3 regions of the Corynebacterium sp. p3-SID1194 genome follow, and region 3 is predicted to be linked to each of the others. Evidence: riboswitches for the same ligand, from Rfam matches in the RefSeq annotation. Region 3 holds a riboswitch; each other region holds the start of a gene.
What was found. Region 3 has a riboswitch for thiamine pyrophosphate ahead of thiC (phosphomethylpyrimidine synthase ThiC). Riboswitches for the same ligand answer to the same signal wherever they lie in the genome.
Positions count from the first base shown of each region.

Region 1: linked by a shared signal. The riboswitch ahead of M3G19_RS02550 (bifunctional hydroxymethylpyrimidine kinase/phosphomethylpyrimidine kinase) and the one ahead of thiC (phosphomethylpyrimidine synthase ThiC) in region 3 are both predicted to bind thiamine pyrophosphate.
Region 2: linked by a shared signal. The riboswitch ahead of M3G19_RS06350 (TenA family protein) and the one ahead of thiC (phosphomethylpyrimidine synthase ThiC) in region 3 are both predicted to bind thiamine pyrophosphate.

Region 1 covers NZ_JALXWY010000002.1:73,546-80,849, reverse strand. Annotated here, with positions in the region: gene M3G19_RS02555 (formate/nitrite transporter family protein) at 1-127, opposite strand, end outside; gene M3G19_RS02550 (bifunctional hydroxymethylpyrimidine kinase/phosphomethylpyrimidine kinase) at 198-1,766, opposite strand; TPP riboswitch at 1,756-1,911, opposite strand; gene rplN (50S ribosomal protein L14) at 2,231-2,599, shown strand; gene rplX (50S ribosomal protein L24) at 2,600-2,914, shown strand; gene rplE (50S ribosomal protein L5) at 2,914-3,495, shown strand; gene M3G19_RS02530 (ATP-binding protein) at 3,897-5,150, shown strand; partial or broken gene ldh (L-lactate dehydrogenase) at 5,289-5,612, opposite strand; gene M3G19_RS02520 (siderophore-interacting protein) at 5,636-6,430, opposite strand; gene M3G19_RS02515 (ABC transporter substrate-binding protein) at 6,561-7,304, shown strand, end outside.
Region 2 covers NZ_JALXWY010000007.1:421-7,724, reverse strand. Annotated here, with positions in the region: gene bioB (biotin synthase BioB) at 1-976, opposite strand, end outside; gene tenA (thiaminase II) at 1,071-1,733, opposite strand; gene M3G19_RS06350 (TenA family protein) at 1,738-2,388, opposite strand; TPP riboswitch at 2,428-2,526, opposite strand; gene M3G19_RS06345 (DUF6918 family protein) at 2,584-3,030, opposite strand; gene M3G19_RS06340 (hypothetical protein) at 3,259-3,696, opposite strand; gene M3G19_RS06335 (TetR family transcriptional regulator) at 3,757-4,026, opposite strand; gene M3G19_RS06330 (CopG family transcriptional regulator) at 4,056-4,280, opposite strand; gene gyrA (DNA gyrase subunit A) at 4,451-6,988, shown strand; gene M3G19_RS06320 (DUF3566 domain-containing protein) at 6,992-7,304, shown strand, end outside.
Region 3 covers NZ_JALXWY010000019.1:2,059-9,362, forward strand. Annotated here, with positions in the region: gene M3G19_RS10095 (SDR family oxidoreductase) at 1-199, opposite strand, end outside; gene smpB (SsrA-binding protein SmpB) at 196-684, opposite strand; gene ftsX (permease-like cell division protein FtsX) at 695-1,597, opposite strand; gene ftsE (cell division ATP-binding protein FtsE) at 1,601-2,293, opposite strand; gene prfB (peptide chain release factor 2) at 2,377-3,483, opposite strand; TPP riboswitch at 3,550-3,666, shown strand; gene thiC (phosphomethylpyrimidine synthase ThiC) at 3,664-5,451, shown strand; gene M3G19_RS10125 (inositol monophosphatase family protein) at 5,451-6,269, shown strand; gene hisN (histidinol-phosphatase) at 6,262-7,044, shown strand; gene M3G19_RS10135 (S1 family peptidase) at 7,041-7,304, opposite strand, start outside.

The DNA.
Region 1 (7,304 bases), on a different contig from region 3:
CGAACGCAGTCATGATGCCCAACAAGACGCCGGCCATGATGGCGCGAAGGGCGAAGCGACCAGGTTCGCGGCCGAACAGGTCTAGCTTGTTCTGGATTGAAATTGGGGCCTTCTCACTGAAACTCACTCTTCCCAAGCTAAAGCATTCTCGGGTAGGTGGCTAACCGTGATTTTGGCCCCGAAGCTCTATCCGCGAACTAGTTGCGCGTGGCCTGATCGAAGAATTCGCGTTCGTAATAGCACGCGTACATGAACGCCTCGAGAGCGTCCGCGCGCTGCTTTTCGCTTGCGCCAGAGAGAGCCTTCTCCACCGAATTCAGGGCCATACGCACGGCATCTGTGAAATCTTCGCCCCCGTACATGGACAGCCACGCGTTGTACGGATGCTCAGGATGATTGTTTTCCGCGAGGTGCAAACCGACCTCCGCGTAGAGCCAAAAGCACGGCAACACTGCCGTGGCGCCGACAATATAATCCGAAAAAGCGGCCGTAGATGTGAGCATATTCACGTAGCCGAGGGTGACAGGAGAGGGGGGAGTGTCCGCCTCGATGTGGTGCTCAGAAATCCAGTTGCGGTGCAGTTCCGACTCCGCCTCGATCGCGACCGTCGCGGACTGCGACCACCACACCTGATCCTCCGCGTCCGGGGCCTTCGCACTCACCGTCGCCAGTGCGCGGGAGTATTCGCGGAGGTAATACGCATCCTGCACTTGGTAGAAGCTGAACTGCTCCTCCGGCAAAGTGCCGTCGCGCAGCGCGCGGATGAACGGCAACTCCAACGTCTCCGGCCACACCTTCTGCGCAGCCTTGTCCCACAGCTCGCGGGTAAACGGTCCGGCAGCAGGAATCTTGGGGTCGAGGGAGGGGGAGGATGGGGCGGTCCAGTCGTCGATAAGCTTCCATGGCTGCGTTGACCCTGCTGCGGCGAGGCGGCGCGAACGGTGGAAGTGGTCCACCGGCCCGTGACCCGTGCCGACGTTGAGGTCGTCCGCGTGCGCGATCGCCTCGTGGAGCCAACTCGACGTCCATGCGAGCGCGCCGTGAGGGTCGATCGCCATGCGCGTGGCGAAAGCCGACGACAACGAACAACCCGTGCCGTGCGTATTCTTCGTGTCCACGCGCGGCACATGCGCGACCTCGACCTCGCCAGCCGGCGTGACCAGCGCGTTCGATGCGTAACCCGCCTTGAGGTGTCCGCCCTTCACGAGGACCTTCACGCCCGCTGCCTTCGCGTATTCGCGGCCCTGCTCGAGCGCCTCATCGAATGTCTCCGCAGGCGTCGTGCCCGCCAGCACAGCAAGCTCCGGAATATTCGGCGTGACGACGCTCGCGTGATCCTTCACGAACTGCCTCATCGCCTCCTCCGCGTCCTCGGTGAGCAGGCGATCGCCGCTCGTGGCCACCATCACCGGGTCGACCACCACCGTCGGGACCGGGTGCGCTGCCAAGTAATCGGAGACCGTCTTCGTCGTCTCCACATCCCCCAGCATGCCGATCTTCACCGCGTCCACCTCGACGTCGTCGAAGACCGCGTCCAGCTGCTCCTTCAGGAAATCCTGCGGCGGCACATGAATGCTGCGCACCCCGTGCGTGTTCTGCGCCACCAGCGCCGTCACCACGCACATGCCGTAGCCGCCCGCCGCCGAGATCGACTTCAGATCCGCCTGGATTCCCGCCCCGCCCGTCGGGTCCGTGCCCGCGATGGACAGGATGTTCGGGATCGCGCTGCGCTGCGCGCCGCCATCAGAAGTGGACAAAGAAGCCATCAGACAATTCCTCCGCGAATGTTGGTTCGTTCAGGTTCGACGGGTGTGATCTCAGCTTCGTACCCGCCTCCGTTTCGCGCGGCTGCAGCTCTGGCGAACTGCGGCGTTGCGCGGCGGCGGGTGCGTGGCACCCCGTGTCTTGACCCGACATCGTACGCGAACGGGAGGTGGCGGGGGCTGAATTCGATCCAGCAGCAGAAGGGGAAGTGCAGAGCAAATGGAAAAGGCCCGCGGCTGCGGGAATTTGAGGTTCGCGCAGGCGGCGTGGTTTAATACCACAGTTGTCTATCGCTGGTCGCAGTTGACGCGCGTTTCCGAGTTGAGGCTGCGAGACCCTTCGGCGGTGACGGCACGTGAAGTGCTGGGCACTGTTCGTCGATAAGCGAAAAGGCACAAAAAGACATTGACCACGTGCGTGCAGGACGGAAATCTGGCGCACATTGATCCAGGTCAGGAGACCAACTGTGATTCAGAAAGAATCGCGTCTGAAGGTCGCCGACAACACTGGTGCACGCGAGATTCTGTGCATCCAGGTGCTCGGCGGTTCTGTTCGACGCTTCGCCGGTATCGGCGACACGATTGTCGCCACCGTGAAGGAAGCCGCCCCGGGCGGCAATGTGAAAGAGGGCGAGGTTGTCCGCGCCGTCATCGTTCGTGCGAAGAAGGAGACCCGTCGTCCGGACGGTTCCTACATCGCGTTCGACGAAAATGCAGCTGTTCTGATCAAGAACGACACTGAGCCCCGCGGCACCCGTATCTTCGGCCCGGTCGCTCGTGAGCTGCGCGATAAGAAGTTCATGAAGATCGTGTCTCTCGCACCGGAGGTGATCTAGTTGAAGATCAAGAAGGGCGATATGGTCCAGGTCATCGCTGGCAAGGACAAGGGCGCTCAGGGTCGCGTCATCGAGGCGTACCCGCAGCGTGACCGTGTCCTCGTCGAGGGCGTGAACCGTGTGAAGAAGCACGTTGCTAACTCTTACAATGAGCGCGGCGCTGAGTCCGGCGGCATTGTCACCCAGGAGGCCCCGATCCACGTGTCCAACGTGATGGTGGTCGATTCTGAGGGCACCCCGACCCGTGTGGGTTACCGCTTCGATGAGAACGGCAAGAAGGTCCGCGTTGCCAAGTCGAACGGGAAGGACATCTAATGACCGAGGCTAACTACACCCCGCGTCTGAAGACGCGTTACCAGGACGAGATTCGCGGCAAGCTGTCTGAGCAGTTCGGCTACGAGAACGTCATGCAGATCCCGGGTCTGACCAAGATTGTGGTCAACATGGGTGTCGGCGACGCTGCCCGCGATTCCAAGATGATCAACGGCGCGCTCGAGGACCTCACCGCGATCACCGGCCAGAAGCCGCAGCTGCGTCGCGCGAAGAAGTCCATCGCTAACTTCAAGCTCCGTGAGGGCATGCCGATCGGCGCGAAGGTCACCCTGCGCGGCGACCGTATGTGGGAGTTCTTGGATCGTCTGCTGACGGTCGCTCTTCCGCGTATTCGCGACTTCCGTGGTCTGTCGGACACCCAGTTCGACGGCAACGGCAACTACACGTTCGGCCTGTCCGAGCAGACGATGTTCTACGAGATCGACGTGGACAAGATCGACCGTCCGCGCGGTATGGACATCACCGTTGTCACGTCCGCTGTCAACGACGAGGAAGGCCGCGCGCTGCTGCGCCACTTCGGCTTCCCGTTCAAGGACAAGGACGGCAAGATGCAGCAGGCATAAGCGCTCGCTTGCATTGCTTATCGACGCCCCCTGGGCCCCGGTTGTTTTCAATCCGGGACGCAGGGGGTGTTTCGTCGTCCCTGGGGTAAGCCGATTCAGTTCAGGGCTCCCCGCAGCAATCGTTCCGTGATTTTTCTGAAGTCCTTAGGCGACGCTGCCGCGTGGGGGCCGATTCGGATGCAATCGCTTGGTGGAGTGCCGGATCAAGCTGCCTTCCCGCAGGGCAATATCGGGATCGATGCGGCGATTTTGCTGGCCGGTCTGCGTCGTGTTGCTCGGAGTCGCCTCGTTCAGTCTACGGCGTAGGACGCCATAGGAGGTCGACACTTCCGGCAGGTTTGCGTCGACTATTCCGTTAGTTTAGCGTCGACACTTCCGGCAGGTTTGTCTATTCTTGCAGTATGAAGACTTATCGTCCGCGGATTGTGGACCAGCTCTTGAACGCTTATCTGGAAGCTTCACCAGCGGTGCAGTTAGCGGGTGCCCGTGCCTCGGGAAAGACAACAACTGGCATGCAGGCCGCATGCTCAATCGCGCAGATTGACCGTATGGGAGTTGAGGCGGCTGAGATTGTTGCCCTCAATCCCTCCGCGCTTCTCGAAGGTGAGGCACCGCGCTTGTTGGATGAGTGGCAGCTTGCCCCGAGTTTGTGGGGTGCGGTTCGCCGAGCTGTCGATGAAGATCCCACTCCGGGGCGGTTTATACTTTCTGGCTCGGCCTGGCCCGACAGTGAAACAATCAAGCATCCCGGCGCCGGGAGAATTCTGAACTTAACGATGCGCCCGATGACACTCTACGAATCGGGTGATTCGCCCGGTAGTTTTTCCCTGCGCCGGCTTCTTGCGGGAGAAACTCCACTCGAGGGCGCGGCGTCGAGCACACATTCGATCTTGGATGTCTGTCGTCTCATCACGAGGGGCGGTTGGCCTTCCTGGGTTGACAGGGATGCGGATGTCGCTGAACTGCTGGTCGAAGGCTATTTGGATAATCTCGCCGAGAACGAATTCCCGTTTGTGGGAGGAACACGACGCTCGCCACAGCGGTTCCTGCATTTCGTCCGCGCATACGCGTCCTTAACAGCCCATCCATCTCCGTTGACCACAATCCAGGAACGGTTAGGAGAAGAAGGAATCGAGGTCGGGGAAAAATACGCGCCTCTTTTCCATGAATTCGCTGGCCGAATGTACCTTGTGGAGGACCAGCCCCCGTGGGCCCCGGCCCGACGCTCCAAGTCGCGTCTGAATGCCACACCGAAAAGACACTTAGTTGATCCATCGTTGGCGGCTGCGGCGATGGGTGCATCTCATAGTGCGCTCGCGAAAGATCCCCGCACACTGGGTTTTCTATTTGAATCCCTAGTGCTGCGTGACCTTCGCGTCTACAGCCAGCCTTTGCGCGGGACCGCTTTCCACTTCCGGAATAAGGACGGGACAGCGGAGATCGACATTGTGCTAGAACTTCGTGACGGAAGATGGGTCGGTGTCGAGGTCAAACTCACCCAAGAAGCAGCTATTGAAGCTGCGCCGCGTCTGCAACAGGTGGCCGAAAGTATTAAGCGTCCTCCCGAGGCGCTGCTGCTTGTCACTCCAACTGGTGTCGCGGCACAAGTCAGCGATCGGACGTGGATCGTGCCCATCGGCCTTTTTGGTCCATGATCCCGGCCGCTGATCGCAAGGTGCCCCAACCTACCGCGTCAGGGCTGCAGTTCACATTTTCCGGGCAGCGGCCCCCTGCCGCGCGCCGTCTCGGGGGAGGCGGGGTCAGGGGGTGTGAACGCGTCCGTCGAAAAGCTCTTAGTCGGTGAGCTCCGCCTGGGTCATGACATCGCGCAGGACCTTAGCGGAGTGAGCGAATTGCTCGGACTCGTGCTCGTCGAGGGAGAGCTCGACGATGTCCTGGATGCCGTTGCGGTTGATCACGGCCGGGGTGCCGATGTAGATGTCTTCTTCGTCGTACTGTCCCTCGAGCAGGGCGCTGATCGGCAGGACGACATCCTCGTTCTTGAGTACAGCGCGGGTGATGCGGGCGAGACCGCCACCAATGCCGTAGCTGGTGGAACCCTTCGCGCGGATGATGTCGTAGGCCGCGTCGCGGGTCTTGACGAAGATCTCCTCCATCTTGTTGGAGGTGTTCGGGTTGGTTATGGCCGGGCCTTGCCGTGGAACCAGAACGGGACCCAGACCACGTCGGACGGGGCAAGGCCCCAGTCCTTCACGGCAAGTGCGCGTACGGATTTGGTGAGGTTGCCTTCGCCGGAGACCCACACGGAACGCGGCGGTTGCCCTGCGTCGAAGTGTTCGCGCAGGACGGCCAGGGTGGCTTCGGTCTCGGCCGTTTTCGGTGCTTCTATGACGGTGAGGGAGGCGAGCTTTTCATGCCACTGTTCAGCCAGTCCGTCCTCGATTTCCTCTGGAGACGTGACGACGGCGACGGCGTGGGTCTGCGTGAGGGCCTGGGGTGCGTTGGCCTCCTGGTAGGCCAGGATATGGCGCAGGGCGGGCAGCGCCGAAGCATCGGCGACGAGTAGCTGTGAGGATGCGGGAGGCTTCCACAGGGCGGGGCACGTGAACATGCCGGCGGTGGCGCCTGGGCGCGCCTGGCGGATCCACCGGGAACCGGGGCCGGAATCGCCGTGGGTGACCACGTCGACGTCGATAAGCTTGCGTGCCCTGTCGAGACTGCGGATGGTGTACCAGCGGAGGTCGGGGCGTGTCTCCTCGGGGATTGCTGCCACGGCCGCGCGGATGTTGACGCCGCTGAAGCTGAAGGGGCGGAAGGGGTGGCCCGGCTTCGGCATGACTAAGCCGAAATACTCGTCGGGGCCGCTCAGGGGGTAGTCCGCGAAAGCCTCTCCGGTGAAGGTGAGGCGATGCAGACGTGGCTTGAGCTGCTCGTTGGAGACGAGGGTGACGGGGTGGAGGAGGTGTGTTGGCATGTGTCGTAGGGTGTCCTAAGTAAGGTGAGGCTTGCTTTATTGTACCTGTGGGGTCTACGGTACGACAGTCGACACAATTTGAACACATTTTTGTGCCCTAAATGGGCCCGGATGCTCCAAGGACCCCACTATGAATTTTCTGAAAAAGCGTGCCGCCAGCACCGTCGCCCTCGTGGCAACCGCCGCCGTCGCACTGACGGGCTGCTCGCGTGGCGAGGGTGAGCCCGAGCCCGCGGCGAACTCCGCCGAGATGCGCGTGGCCAGCCTCGGCCTCGGCGACGCTGATACGCTGCTCGCCCTCGGGATCACTCCTGTCGCCGTTGCCCCGTGGGGAGCGGAGGGAGACGTCGGCCCTTCCGGCGTCGGTCCGTGGTCTGAGCACTTGCTTGGCGATGCCGACCCCGTGGCCATCTATAACTCCGCTAGTGGCTTCACCGCCGATATTCTCGAGCAGGTCTCTGCGGTGGACCCCACCCATATTGTCGCCGTGAACCAGGCGGTCGATGTCGAGGCCCAGGAGTCACTGGAAAACATCGCGCCGACGACGCTAGCTCCTGAAGAGTTCGACGACTGGCAGGTCCCCTGGGAGGATCAGGTCACTGCGATTGCCGAGGGCGTCGGAAAGGGGTCTGAGGGCCAGGAGCTGGTCAAGCAGACGCAGCAGGTCTTCGATGATTTCCGCCGGGATCACCCTGAGGTGCAGGGCGCGCGTGCCGCCATCGTCATGCCGTACGACGGCAAGATTGGCCTCTACACGGCCGAGGACGGGCGAGGGCAGTTCATTGAGGACTTAGGCTTTGATATCCCGGATGAGCTGCAGGGCGACGGCTCGACTTTCTTCGTCGATTATGCGCCGGAGAATTACACCGAGCTC
Region 2 (7,304 bases), on a different contig from region 3:
CGACCGCATCACGGTCTTTTTCGATCGGCCGGCCGAATGTCGTCAGGTAGTTGCCGCCGATGATGGCATTAGCCCCGCCAAGGAGACCCGTTTCTGTGCCGTCATCCCCGAGCGCAAGCTCAGTACCGCCGGCGAAACGAAGCTGTGTCGACGGCATGGCGAGTCGGAGAGCGGCGACCGCACGCAGGGCTTCGCCCTGGGGAACCAAGGGTCGGTCAGCGAACGGGGTCCCAGGGCGGGGATCGAGGAAGTTGATCGGTGTTTCGTGCGGATTGATTTCAGCGAGCTGAGCGGCGAACTCGGCGCGCTGCTCAAGACTTTCGCCGAGACCGATGATCCCGCCGGAGCAGGTCTCCATTCCCTCCGCCAAGACATTCTCCAAGGTGTCCCTACGCTCCTGCCACGTGTGTGTGGTGACGACGTTGGGGAAGAACGACTTCGCTGTCTCCAGGTTGTGGTTGTAGCGCATGACACCCATCTGCGAGAGCCGGTGGGCATCCTCGCGGGTCAGTGTGCCGAGCGAGGCGGAGATGGAAATGTCCACCTCGTTGTTGATTGCGACGATCGCCTGGGCGACTTGGTCGAGCAGGGACTCCGTCGGGCTCTTCACAGCGGCAACGATGCAGAACTCGCTCGCGCCCATCTTCTCGGATTGCTTCGCGGCCTCGACTAGTTCTGCTGTGTCGAGTGTGACAGAGCGGACGGGGGATTCGAACAGCCCGGACTGGGAGCAGAAGCTACAGTCCTCCGGGCACCCGCCGGTCTTTAAGGAAATGATGCCTTCGAGAGAGATCTCGACACCGCAGTGCTTGATCCGGACCTGGTGGGCGAGATCGAGTAGTTCCTGCAACCGTTCATCCTCGATGGTGAGAGCCCGGTAGATCTCACCTTGGGAGAGTCCTTCGCCGTTTTCCAGGCATTTCTCTCGCGCGATGTCGAGGATGTCGGGTTCGTTCACTGAAGCGGGTGTAGCCATAGCGATAAATGTAGACCACTCACCGCCAAATAGCAGCATGCAGCATGTTTTGAACGGTGTTCAGCAGGTGTTTGGCAGTGGGGTAGGGGGTGCGCTAGCTGTCGAGCGCCTGCTGCCAGAAGTCGGCTTCCAGGCGAGTTGCTGTACGGAAAATATCCAGTAGGCGCTCGAAGCGCTTCGTGCCCTTGATCTCCTCGGCGGGCACCCCCAGTAGGTCGTCGAGAAGCGTCGTCATGGCTACCGCTTGGTTCTGGAAATCGTCGCCGGCGTATTCCTGGATCCACTCCGCGTACGGGTGGTCCGGGTTCTCCTTCAGCTTCGGCTCGAGGTAGGTGCCGATCTCGGCATAACCGATTTGGCACGGCGCAAGCGCGATCTGCAGCTCCAGCAGGTCGCCCGCCATGCCCGTGTCGAGCACGTAGCGGGTGTAAGCCACCGTGGACTTCTTCTCCGGCGCGCGCTCAAGCTCCTCGGTGGAAATGCCCCAGCGCTCCGTCAGGCGACGGTGGAGATTCGTCTCATGAATGGTGGCGGACAGGCCCTGCGCCGCGGATTCAACCTCCGCCAACGTGCGGGACTTGTACGCGGCGAGCGCGTTCGCGCGGGCGTACTGCACGAGGAAGAGGTAATCCTGCACCAGGTAGTCCTGAAAGACCGGAAGGGGCAGAGTGCCCTCGCCGAGATCTTCGACGAACTTGTGGTGGATGTAGGCATCCCACTCGGGGGAGTCCTGCTTGAGAAGCTCCAAGAGACTCATGTTTTTACACCTCTAGCGGTTGCTCGTAGGAATTGTTGAAGAAGTCCAGCTCCAGCGCCACGGCGCGGCCGAAGTACTCCTCGACGACCTCGCGGTTGTCCGGGCCGACGCGGTCGACCTCGCTGCGGAGGAACTCCACCAGGTCGTGGAACTCCGGGTAGTCGTGCAGCTCGATCCACTCGTTGTGGACGAAGCTCTCCGGCCTCTTCTCCGGGGCGTTCGTGGCCCAGTCGAGGTACAGCCACTCCGCCACGACGAGCACGCCGAGGGCGGCGGCGTAGGAGCGGGTCTCGGCTGCCTCGCGCATCAGGCCGGTGAAGCCGGCGCATGCTGCGGTGTCCGGGGTGTTGTCGCGCTGCTCCTCAGTCACGCCGAGCTCCTCGAAGGAGCGGAGGAAATACGTGTTCTCATCGCCCGCGACCTCGCCGATGAACTGGGAGAGACGCAGACGCGGGGCGAGCTCGTCCGCGGTGGACATCGCAGCACCGAGAAGCTGGAGGAAGCTATCCAGGAAGCGGTAGTCCTGCACGAGGTAACCGGCCATGACACCGTCGTCAATCGTGCCGTCGAAAAGCTCCTGCACGAAACGGTGGCCCACTGCGGCGTCCCACTTCTCGCGGTGGGCATCGCGCAGCTCGTCGCTGAATCTAGTCAATGTTGTGTCCTTCCAGTTGACGTGGAACTAGCGGACACGGGGGCCGTTGCAAGACAATCCCTCCGCGAAGATGGCTTCGATCAGGTTCGGCGGGTGTGATCTCAGCCCTGCTTGAGCAGGGCACCCCGTGTCTTGCCCGCCCACGCTACCAATTTCTGCAAATGGCGGCCTAGGCGCGGGTGTAGTGCGCGTTTGCTACTTTGCGTGGCGCTCGATGATGTCGCCGAATTCCGGCAGTGCCGGGGCGACGATCTTGCCCACCTTGCCGCGCATGGAGGAGTACACCTTCTGCACTGGACCCGGCGCGCGGTCGGCGAAGGAATCGCCGATCTTCAGCACGGACTCGGTGACGCTGTCCTCGTTGTCGGCGAGGTGCGCGCCAAAGCTGGCTGTGCCGGAACCCTCGTAGGACTCCCAGTGGGGTGTGAGCTCCTCGACGATGCTCGGCATGAGCTGGTTGATGCCCTTGCTCAGCGCATCCGCGTCCGCCTTCTTCGCGGCGCCGACAGCGGATTTCAATGCCATGCCGGTCAGACCCGACTGGTTACTGATGGTCGTATCCGCCAGCGTAGTCAGGTCGGCGACGACCTCGGTGCGGGTGGAGTCATTCAGGAGAGATTTCAAGTCAGTCACGCGGACCATATTAACTGTCTTTTTGATCTGCGAACGGGTCCAGCAACAGGGAAACGGTCCCGCGCGTTCACCCTTGTCGGTGCTCGCGGGACCGCTGATTCCCATTCAAGTTGCAGTTCTTCCGCCACAGGTTCACATGAATCACTGCAACCACAACAGGCACAAATGTAACAAACGTTTCAGAGCTCCGCTACATAAGGTGGGGGAGTGTCGCGTTTGTCACTGCTTGCGGGCAGGCTACTGGGCCTGTTGCTGCTGGTTCTGGCGCTGCGGTTGGTTTTTCGGCTGGTTCCGCCCCTGGTTCTGCTGCGGGAGGGGAAGGAACTTCTGGAGCTCATTCATCGCCTGGCGCTGGATATCCATCCACTGGGCATTGACCTTCTGCAGTTCCTTTTGGATCGGCGGGTACTGCGCAATGACACCCAGAATCGCAGTGGTGGCGGCGGTGGCCAGGAAGATCGAGAACGAGGCCGAACCGGTGTATGCGCTGCCCAACGGCGGCTGCTCCGGCACTTCGTACCCGTCTGGAATGGCGTCAGCGTTGTCCTTATTCCTTGTCACAGAATCAGCCGAGGAGCTGGAGCTGCCGCCATTATCCGCCGCGACAGCGGTGGGAGCGACGAGCAAGGATGCGGACAGTGCGGCTGCAACAGCAGCAGAGGTGAGCTTTTTCATGCCCCGCATTTTACCGACCAGCTCTTTGGCGGAAACTAGAACAAACTTATGCCGGGCGCATCAGTCTCGCTCGCACCAGCGCTGATAGATCTCCCTGGCGATATCGGCGAAGGGAGCATTGAAATCGGTGAGCGGCTCGAGGCGCTCGATGCCGCGTGCGAGAGCGGCGGCAGCAGCGGTGGGGGAGTCGAAGACCGGCAGGCCGTCCAGCTTCGCGCCGGGAATCGCCACGGCAGCGCAGATCGCGGAATAGCTCCGCACGGTCGTGCCCCACTTCGTGCAGCACTCGTCGGCGATGATGAGCAGTTGCTCAGGGCTTAAAGGTTTCATGATTGGTGTGTGTGGGGATGTGGTGGGGTTTAATCCGTCTCATTGGGTCGGGCACGGCGGATGCGGGCCTGCAACGCGGCGCGGCCGGGGACGGTGTCGTTGGCGAGGGAGGCCACGGCGGCGTCGTCAAGCAATCTGCTTGCTGAAATGACCACCGCGCGTTTCGCTGCTTCCTGTTTGCTGCACCCCCATGCGCTGGCGAGCAGGACGAGCGCGCGGTCCTCTTCAGCGGACAGCCTGAGCGTCATAGCCATGATCGTGATGGTATCACTCTGATACCGCATGTGAGCGGGGGAATGGTTCTCACGGCGCGTAAACTGCTCTATGAACTATCTCTAACTGAAAGGCCTCAACTTTGAGTGACGATATTTTCGGTGGCGGTAGCGAGGGCGACCGCATCCTCCCCATTGACATCAACGAGGAGATGCAGACCAGCTACATCGACTACGCGATGAGCGTCATCGTCGGCCGCGCACTGCCTGACGTGCGCGACGGCATGAAGCCCGTGCACCGCCGCATTGTCTACGCAATGTACGACTCCGGCTACCGCCCGGAGCGCTCGTACGTGAAGTCCGCGCGCCCGGTCTCCGACACGATGGGTCAATTCCACCCGCACGGTGACTCCGCTATTTACGACACCCTGGTGCGCCTCGCGCAGCCGTGGGTCATGCGCTACCCGCTGGTGGACGGCCAGGGCAACTTCGGCTCCCGCGGCAACGACGGCCCGGCGGCCATGCGTTACACGGAGTGCCGAATGACTCCGCTGTCCATGGAAATGGTGCGCGATATCCGCGAGAACGCCGTGGACTTCGTGCCCAACTACGACGGCAAGGCGCAGGAGCCGGTCGTGCTCCCGTCGCGTGTGCCGAACCTGCTGCTCAACGGCTCTTCGGGTATCGCCGTGGGCATGGCCACCAACATCCCGCCGCACAACCTGGGCGAGCTGGCCGAAGCGATCTACTGGATTCTGGACAACCACGACGCGGACGACAAGGCCACGCTCGACGCGTGCATGGAGCGCGTCAAGGGCCCGGATTTCCCCACCGCAGGACTTATCGTCGGCGACCAGGGCATCAAGGACGCCTACACCACCGGCCGTGGTTCCATCCGCATGCGCGGTGTCACCGAGATCGAGGAAATCGGCACCCGCCAGGTCATCGTGATCACGGAGCTGCCGTACAACGTCAACCCGGATAATTTCATTTCCGGCATCGCCGAGCAGGTCGCCGCGGGCAAGCTCACCGGCATCTCCAAGATCGAGGACGAGTCCTCCGACCGCGTGGGCATGCGCATCGTGGTCACGCTCAAGCGCGATGCCGTGCCGCGCGTTGTGCTCAACAACCTGTACAAGCACTCGCCGCTCGAGTCGAACTTCAGCGCCAACATGCTCTCGCTTGTCGACGGAGTGCCCCGCACCCTCCGCCTCGACCAAATGCTCCGCTACTACGTGGCCCACCAGATCGAGGTCATTGTCCGGCGCACCCAGTACCGCCTCGACGAAGCAGAAAAGCGCGCCCACATCTTGCGCGGCTTGGTCAAGGCTTTGGACATGCTCGACGAGGTCATTGCGCTGATCCGCCGTTCCCCGACGGTCGACGAGGCGCGCACGGGCCTCATGGAGCTTCTCGACGTCGACGAGATCCAGGCCGATGCCATCCTCGCCATGCAGCTGCGCCGGCTGGCCGCTCTCGAGCGCCAGAAGATCGTCGACGATCTGGCCGCCATCGAGGCCGAGATCGCTGATTACAAGGACATCCTGGCCAAGCCGGAGCGCCAGCGTGCGATTGTGGCTGAGGAGCTGAAGGAGGTCGTCGATAAGCATGGCGATGCGCGCCGCACCCGCCTTGTCGCAGCCACCGGCGACGTGACCGAGGAAGACTTGATCGCGCGCGAGAACGTCGTCGTCACCATCACCGCGACCGGCTACGCTAAGCGCACCAAGGTCGATGCCTACAAGTCGCAGAAGCGCGGCGGCAAGGGCGTGCGCGGCGCCGAACTGAAGCAGGACGACGTGGTGAAGAACTTCTTCATCTGCTCCACCCACGACTGGATCCTCTTCTTCACCAACTTCGGCCGCGTCTACCGCCTGAAGGCCTACGAGCTGCCGGAGGCAGGCCGCACCGCACGCGGCCAGCACGTGGCCAACCTGCTGGAATTCCAGCCGGAAGAAAAGATCGCGCAGATCATCCAGATCCAGACCTACCAGGACGCCCCGTACCTGGTCCTGGCCACCCGCGACGGCCGCGTGAAGAAGTCCCGCCTGACCGACTACGAATCCGCACGTTCTGCCGGCCTGATCGCCATCAACCTCAACGAGGGCGATGCCCTGATTGGTGCCTCCCTGGTCAGCGCGGAAGACGACATCTTGCTCGTCTCCGAGCAGGGCCAGTCCATCCGCTTTACCGCCGACGACGAGCAGCTCCGCCCGATGGGCCGCGCCACCGCCGGCGTGAAGGGCATGCGCTTCCGCGGCGACGACCAGCTGCTGGCAATGACCACGGTGAAGGACGATGACTTCCTCCTCGTGGCCACCTCCGGCGGCTACGGCAAGCGCACCCCGATCTCCGAGTACAACCCGCAGGGCCGCGGCGGCATGGGTGTCATGACCTTCAAGTACACCCCGAAGCGCGGCAAGCTCATCGGCGCACTCGCGGTGGAGGAAGACGATCAGATCTTCGCCATCACGTCTGCCGGCGGTGTTATCCGTACCGAGGTCAACCAGATCCGCCCGTCGTCACGCGCCACCATGGGCGTCCGCCTCGTGGACCTGGCCGAGGGCAACGAGCTTCTAGCTATCGACGTCAACGTCGAGGACGAAGGCGAGCAGGAAGCTACCGCCGTGGCCAAGGGCGAGAAGACCCTGGACCAAGGTGCCGAGCCCGTGAACGTCAACTCCGTCGAGACCGACGAGGTGGGCGAGAGCCACGAGTACGACGAGTCTGATTCCGACGGGAAGGAATAAAGCATGGCCGCACGCAACGTCACCGTCACGCGCATCCGCGCCGGGAGCGCCTTCAAAATAGGCATCCTCATGGCGCTCATCGGGTTCGCCGCGTGGCTGATCGCCGTCTCCGTGCTCTATCTCGCCGTCGATGCCGCCGGTGTAGTGGAGTCCATCAACTCCCTCATCGGCGGCGTGGGCGGGGAGACCATCATCGACTTCCCGCTCGTCATCGCTCTCGCCGCCCTGGCCGGCGCCATTGGCGTCGTGGCCGTAGCCATCATGGCCCCGCTCACCGCGTTCATCTACAACGCGCTTGCGGACCTGGTCGGCGGCC
Region 3 (7,304 bases):
TCTCGACCTTGCGCGCAGCCTCGACGATCGCCTGCTCGTCGCGCAGGTCGACCTCGAACGGCTCAGCGCTCGGAAGCTTATCGACGACCGCGCTCGCGTCCTTCGACGCCCCCACCAAAATGTGATGGTCTTTGCCCAGCTCCTCGGCAATGGCGCGGCCGATGCCGCGGGAAGCGCCGGTGATGAGGGCTGTTTTCATGCCTTGATCCCCTTGAATTTGCGGCCGAGTTCGCGCGCGATTTCGCGGTCCTCGGTGCGTTTCTTGATGTCCTGGCGGCGATCATAGTCCTGCTTGCCCTGCGCGAGGCCTAGCTCGACCTTGACGCGGCCGTCTTTGAGGTAGAGCTTCAGCGGAACAAGCGTGCGGTTACCGTCGCGGACCTTGCCTTCAAGCGTGTCGATCTCGCGGCGGTGCAGCAACAGCTTGCGGGTGCGCCGCGGCGAGTGGTTGGTCCACGACCCCATCGAATATTCGGGGATGTGGAGGTTACGGAGCCAGACTTCGCCGTCATCGATGGTCGCGAATGCCTCGACAAGGGATGCCTTGCCGTCGCGCAGGGACTTGATTTCCGTCCCCACCAGGACGACACCGGCCTCGTAGGTCTCGAGGATGTTGTAGTCATGGCGAGCTTTGCGGTTGGACGCGATGACGCCCGGACCGTCCTTCTTCTTTTTCTTCGCCATGCCTGACCTCCTACTTTCGCACGTAAGAGCGCAACGCTACCTGAGCGACTAGGCCCGATGCAACAAGCGCGACGAGGCCGACGAGCGGCATGACGGTCCACACGGCGCCGTCGGAAAGCTTCGCGATGAGCAGGTTCTCATACACGCCGGCCAACATCGGGTCGACGATCTGCGATTTGATCGCCCACACTCCCACCGTGGCGATGACCGCGCCGATGAACACGGAGATCAGCGCCTCAAGAATGAACGGCGCCTGCGTGAACCAGCGGGTCGCGCCCACCATGCGCATGATGCCGATCTCTTCGCGGCGGCTGTACGCGGCGAGCTGCACCATATTCGCGATCAAGAACGCGGCTGCCAGCGCCTGCGCCGCCGCAATGATGAATGTCGCATTGCGGAAGGAATCGAGCGAATCAGCCACACCGCGGACATCGCTGGCCTGGTCAGCGACGTATTCCACCTGCGGCATGTCGCGCACGGCGTCGATCGGCTCGGTATTCGTCGGATCCTCCAGCCGCACGTGCAGCGCCGCCGGCATCGAATCCTTCGAGGTCTCCTGCACCAGCACCGGGTCGGATTCCTGGAACAGCTCCACGAAACGCTCGTACGACTGCTCGCGGTTACGGAAGGTCACGGACTCGACGCGGTCATCCGCCTGCAGCTTGTCGCGCACTTCCGCACAGCTTGTCGACGAACAATCCTTGTCCCCCGCCGAGATCTCCTCGTTCAGCTCCACCATCACTTCCACACGGTCGAGGTAGAGGTCCTTCGTCTCGCTGGTGACCTTGGACATGAGAATGCCCGCACCGACCAGCGCCAAAGACAGCGCAGTGGTGATGATGAGCGCGATCGTCATGGTGAGGTTGCGGCCCAGACCGCGGAAGCCCTCACGGAAGATGAAATTCCAGTTCATTTCTTATGCCCCCACAGTTCCGTACACGCCGTGGCTCTCGTCGCGGACAAGCTTGCCCAGGTGCAGTTCAATGACCCGCTGGCGCATGTCGTTGACCGCGCGCGCATTGTGCGTGGACATGATCACGGTCGTGCCCATGCGGTTGATGCGGGCCAGCAGCGCCATGATGTCATCGGCGGTGGACGGGTCGAGGTTGCCCGTCGGCTCGTCGGCAAGCAAAAGATGCGGACGGTCCACGAACGCGCGCGCGATAGCCACGCGCTGCTGCTCGCCGCCGGACAGCTCATTCGGCATGCGGTTCGCCTTCGCGTCCAGGCCGACGATCTCCAGTGCCTCCGGCACCAGCTTCTTGATCTTCGACTTGGGCTTACCGATGACTTCGAGCGCGAACGCCACATTGTCGTACACGTTCAGCTTCGGCAGCAGCCGAAAATCCTGGAAGACATAGCCGATGGACTGGCGGAGCTTGTTCACCTCCTTGCCCTTCAGCTCGTTGACGTGGAAGTCGCCGAAGTGGATGTCTCCGCTGGTCACGTTCTCCTCGCGGATCAACAACTCCAAAAACGACGACTTGCCCGAGCCCGACGGGCCGATCAGAAAGACGAACTCGCCATTTTCAATCGTCAGCGAGATATCGTCCAGCGCCGGCCGCGTCGACGTCGGGTAGACCTTTGTCACATTCGAGAAAGTGATCACACGCGCCACTCTAGTGACAGACGCGGGCCGCACGGAAATCCCACTCGCGGAAACCGCAGGTGATTCAGGTGACGTTCAGGATTTTAGGATTCTTCGCCCTGCTGCTCCGCCATGCGCCAGCGGATACCGGCCTCGAGGAACCCGTCGAGGTCGCCGTCGAGCACCTTCTGCGGGTCGCCGACTTCGTAGTTGGTGCGCAAGTCTTTGACCATCTGGTACGGGTGCAGGACGTACGAGCGCATCTGGTTGCCCCAGCTGGCGTTGCCGCCGGCGCCGAGGGCGTCGAGCTCGGCTTTTTCCTCTTGGCGCTTGAGTTCCAGGAGCTTGGACTGCAAGACGTTCAGGGCCGAGGCCTTGTTCTGGATCTGGGACTTCTCGTTCTGGCAGGTCACCACAATGCCGGTGGGCTCGTGAGTGATGCGCACGGCGGAGTCGGTGGTGTTGACTGACTGGCCTCCGGGGCCGGAGGAGCGGTAGACGTCCACGCGGATGTCGGAGTCGGGGATGTCGATGTGGTCGGTCTGCTCCACCACCGGCAGAACCTCCACCTCGGCAAACGAGGTCTGGCGGCGGCCCTGGTTGTCGAAGGGCGAGATGCGGACGAGGCGGTGCGCGCCCTGCTCCACAGAGAGCTGGCCGTACATGTATTCGCCGTGGACAACGAAGGTCGCGGACTTGATGCCAGCTTCCTCGGCGTAGGAGATGTCGTAGACGTCGACCTTGTGGCCGTTCTTCTCCGCCCAGCGGGTGTACATGCGCATGAGCATTTCCGCCCAGTCAGCGGCATCGACACCGCCAGCGCCGGAGCGGATATTCACCACGGCCTCGCGCTCGTCGTATTCGCCGGACAGCATCGTGGTCACTTCCAGAGCGGAGATCTGGGTTCCCAGATCAGCCAGTTCGTCGTCGGCAAGCGATGCGTCGCCTTCCTCTTCCGCGAGTTCGTACATGACCGGAAGATCGTCGAGACGCTGGCGGAGGCCCGTGACTTTGCGCAGTTTGGCCTGCACGTTGGATAGCTCCGTGGTCACTTTCTGCGCGTGGTCGGGGTCGTCCCACAAGCTCGGGTCGGCGGCCTGCTGCTCCAGCTCGCGGGCGCGCGAATCCATCTCGTCTAGGTCCATGACCGACTCGATGGTGGTCAGGGTTGAGTCGAGGGACTGGATCCGGTTGCTGGTCTCTGGCTGCATACGTGCGAAGTCTAGTGGACTTCGTAAATCGCCTTCGAACCGCCGCCAGACGACCTACACTGTGTGGCGCACCCACACGGGCGCCCGCGGCAGCGGGCTGAGATCGCACTGAGACATAGCCGTGCGAGCACCGTCCGAACCTGTTTGGTTAGCACCAGCGAAGGAAGTAAGGAGCAGCCGATGGCTGATATTTACGCGTCTGAAATCCACCCGAAGCACTCGTACGCCCCGATTCTCGAAGACGGGCTTGAAGTTCCGGAAACTGCGATTGAGCTGGACGATTCCCCGACCGGGCCGAATGAGCCGTTCCGCGTGTACCGCACCCGCGGCCCGTGGGCCGAGCCGGAGGAAGGTCTGCCGGACCTGCGCAGCGAGTGGATCGCCGAGCGCGAGGACGTGGAAGCATACAAGGGCCGCGCACGGAACCTCGAGGACGACGGCACCCGCGCAATGAAGCGCGGCGCGGCCAGCGAGGAATGGCGTGGCGCGACCCGCCCGACCCTGCGCGCGAAGGACGGCAAGCGTGTCACGCAGATGGCGTATGCGCGACGGGGCGAGATCACCCCGGAGATGCGCTTTGTCGCGCTGCGCGAGCACTGCGACCCGGAGAAGGTCCGCGAGGAAGTCGCCGCCGGCCGCGCGATCATTCCGAACAACATCAACCACCCGGAGTCCGAGCCGATGATCATCGGCAATGCGTTTTTGACCAAGATCAATGCCAATATCGGCAATTCCGCGGTCACTTCTTCGATCCGCGAGGAAGTGGACAAGCTGCGCTGGGCCACCCGCTGGGGCGCGGACACCGTGATGGACCTGTCCACCGGCAACGACATCCACACCACCCGCGAGTGGATCCTGCGCAACTCCCCTGTCCCGATCGGCACCGTGCCGATCTACCAGGCGCTGGAGAAGGTCGGCGGCGTCGCCGAGGACCTGACGTGGGAGATCTTCCGCGACACAGTCATCGAGCAGGCTGAGCAGGGCGTCGACTACATGACCGTCCACGCGGGTGTTCGCCTGCCGTACGTCCCGCTGACCTCCAAGCGCGTCACCGGCATCGTCTCCCGCGGCGGCTCGATCATGGCCGGCTGGTGCCTCGCCCACCACAAGGAGTCCTTCCTCTACGAGAATTTCGACGAGCTGTGCGAGATTTTCGCCCAGTACGACATCGCATTCTCGCTTGGCGACGGCCTGCGCCCCGGCTCCGTCGCCGATGCCAACGACGCCGCTCAGTTCGCGGAGCTCAAAACCATTGGCGAGTTGTGCAAGCGCGCGTGGGACCACGATGTTCAGGTGATGATCGAAGGCCCCGGCCACGTCCCGCTGAACATGATTCAGGTCAACAACGAGAAGGAAGAAGAATGGTGCGGCGGCGCCCCCTTCTACACTCTCGGCCCCTTGGTCACCGATATCGCGCCCGGCTACGACCACATCACTTCCGCGATCGGCGCCGCGAATATCGCCATGGGCGGCACCGCGATGCTCTGCTACGTCACCCCGAAAGAGCACCTCGGCCTGCCGAATAAGGACGATGTGAAAACCGGTGTGATCACCTACAAGATCGCCGCTCACGCCGCCGACGTGGCGAAGGGCCACCCGGGTGCGCGCGATTGGGACGACGCGATGAGCAAGGCCCGCTTCGAATTCCGCTGGCACGACCAGTTCGCACTCTCCCTCGACCCAGAGACCGCGCAGGCGTACCACGACGAGACGCTGCCCGCCGAGCCCGCCAAGACGGCGCACTTCTGCTCGATGTGCGGCCCGAAGTTCTGCTCGATGCGCATCAGCCAGGACATTCGCGACGAATTCGGCGACGCGATCGACGAGGCCCTGGACGACAAGAACAAGAAGCTCATCGCCGATCTGGGTATCCCAAGCTTCGCCGGCGGCACCGACTACCGCCGCGGCGAGCGCGAAATGGCCAAGGAATTCCACAAGCTCGGCTCGAATGTCTACGTTCAGGAATAATGGCGGCTGTGTCTACCGCAGCTTTCATTGATTCGCACCGCAATTCCACTGACGCCGAGCTCGCACAAGCCCTCGTCGAGACAGCCGGGGGCCTGGCGCTGAGCATGCGCGACGAAGGGCTCGAGACCGGCCAAAAGACCTCGGTGTCCGACGTTGTCACCAACGCCGACACAGCAGCCGAGGACTTCGTCGCGGGAGCACTCGACGCCCTGCGCCCCGAGGACGGAATCGTGGGAGAAGAGGGCGCAGCGAAGACGTCGACAAGCGGGCGCACGTGGGTGATCGACCCGGTGGACGGCACGTACAACTTCGCGTCGGGCTCCGATTATTTCTGCTCCGCGCTCGCGCTCGTCGAGGGCGAGGCCAGCGACCCCGCACGCATTCTGACCAGCGCGATTCACCGCCCAGCGCTCGCCACGACGTGGGTCGCAGACAACGGCACCGCGACACGGAACGGCCGCACGCTTGAGCAGCTTATCGACGCCCCGTTGCCCCACCTGGCGCTCGCCACCTACCTCCACCCCACGTCGATGAAAGACGAGGCCATCCGGAACGCGTGGCTGGACGCCACAAACTGTGCTGCCACCGTGCGGATGTTCGGCGCCGGCTCCATCGATCTGGCGACCGTCGCTTCCGGCGGGATCGGCGGCTGGCTGCAGCACTCTGTCGCCGACTGGGATTGGCTGCCCGGCAAAGCACTCGTCGAGGCTGCCGGCGGCAAGGCCGTGAAATCCGATGCCGGTGGGGTCACATGGTGCGTTGCCGGAAACCGCCAGCTCGTCGACGAAGTGCTGGCTAAGCTTGAACAGCATGGCTAACTACTCCGACGACCTCGCCCTCGCCCTCGAACTGGCTGAGCTTGCCGACGCAATAACCCTCGAGCGCTTCGAATCCGCCGACCTGAAGGTGGAAACGAAGCCCGACATGACCCCCGTTTCCGACGCCGATGTGGCAGTCGAGGGCGCGCTGCGCGACAAGCTCGGCACCGCCCGCCCCGCCGACGCCGTCCTCGGCGAAGAATTCGGTGGCGATGTGCAGTTCTCCGGCCGCCAATGGGTCATCGACCCGATCGACGGCACCAAGAATTTCGTCCGCGGCGTGCCCGTGTGGGCGACACTCATCTCCCTGCTTGAGGACGGCAAACCCGTCGTCGGCGTCATCAGCGCCCCTGCCCTGGCACGCCGCTGGTATGCCAGTGAGGCCGCCGGTGCGTGGCGCACATTCGCTGACGGCAGCGTCACCCGGCTGGGGGTCTCGGGGGTTGCGGGGCTGGAGGATGCGTCGATAAGCATCTCTTCCTTGAGCGGCTGGCGCGACCGCGGGTTGCGTGACCAGCTGATTTCGCTCACCGACGATGCGTGGCGCCTGCGCGGCTACGGCGATTTCTTCTCCTACTGCCTGGTCGCCGAGGGCGCCGTGGACATTGCCGCCGAACCCGAAGTCTCCCTCTGGGACCTGGCCGCCCTGTCCGTCCTCGTGACTGAGGCCGGCGGCCGCTTCACCTCGCTTGCTGGCGAGGACGGCCCGCACGGCGGCGATGCCGTGGCCACTAACGGCCTGCTGCACGACGAGGTGCTCGGCCGCCTCAGCTAGCGCGCCAGGCGGAAGCCGTTGCCCACGCCCGGCGCGGCGTTGAGGTCGCGGATGATCGCGTCGATGCTCGTGGACACCGTCGGCGAGTGGATCGGCCCCTGCAGCGGGCTCATGCACTGCAGGTTCGCATTCCGCGGGATCGAGGAGCCGTTGACCAGCCCGACTAGGCGCGTGCCGGAATACAGCGGCGCGCCCGAATCGCCCGCCATCGCGCAGACCTGCGACTGCTGGCGCACGCCGTCCGTCATCCAGTTGATTCC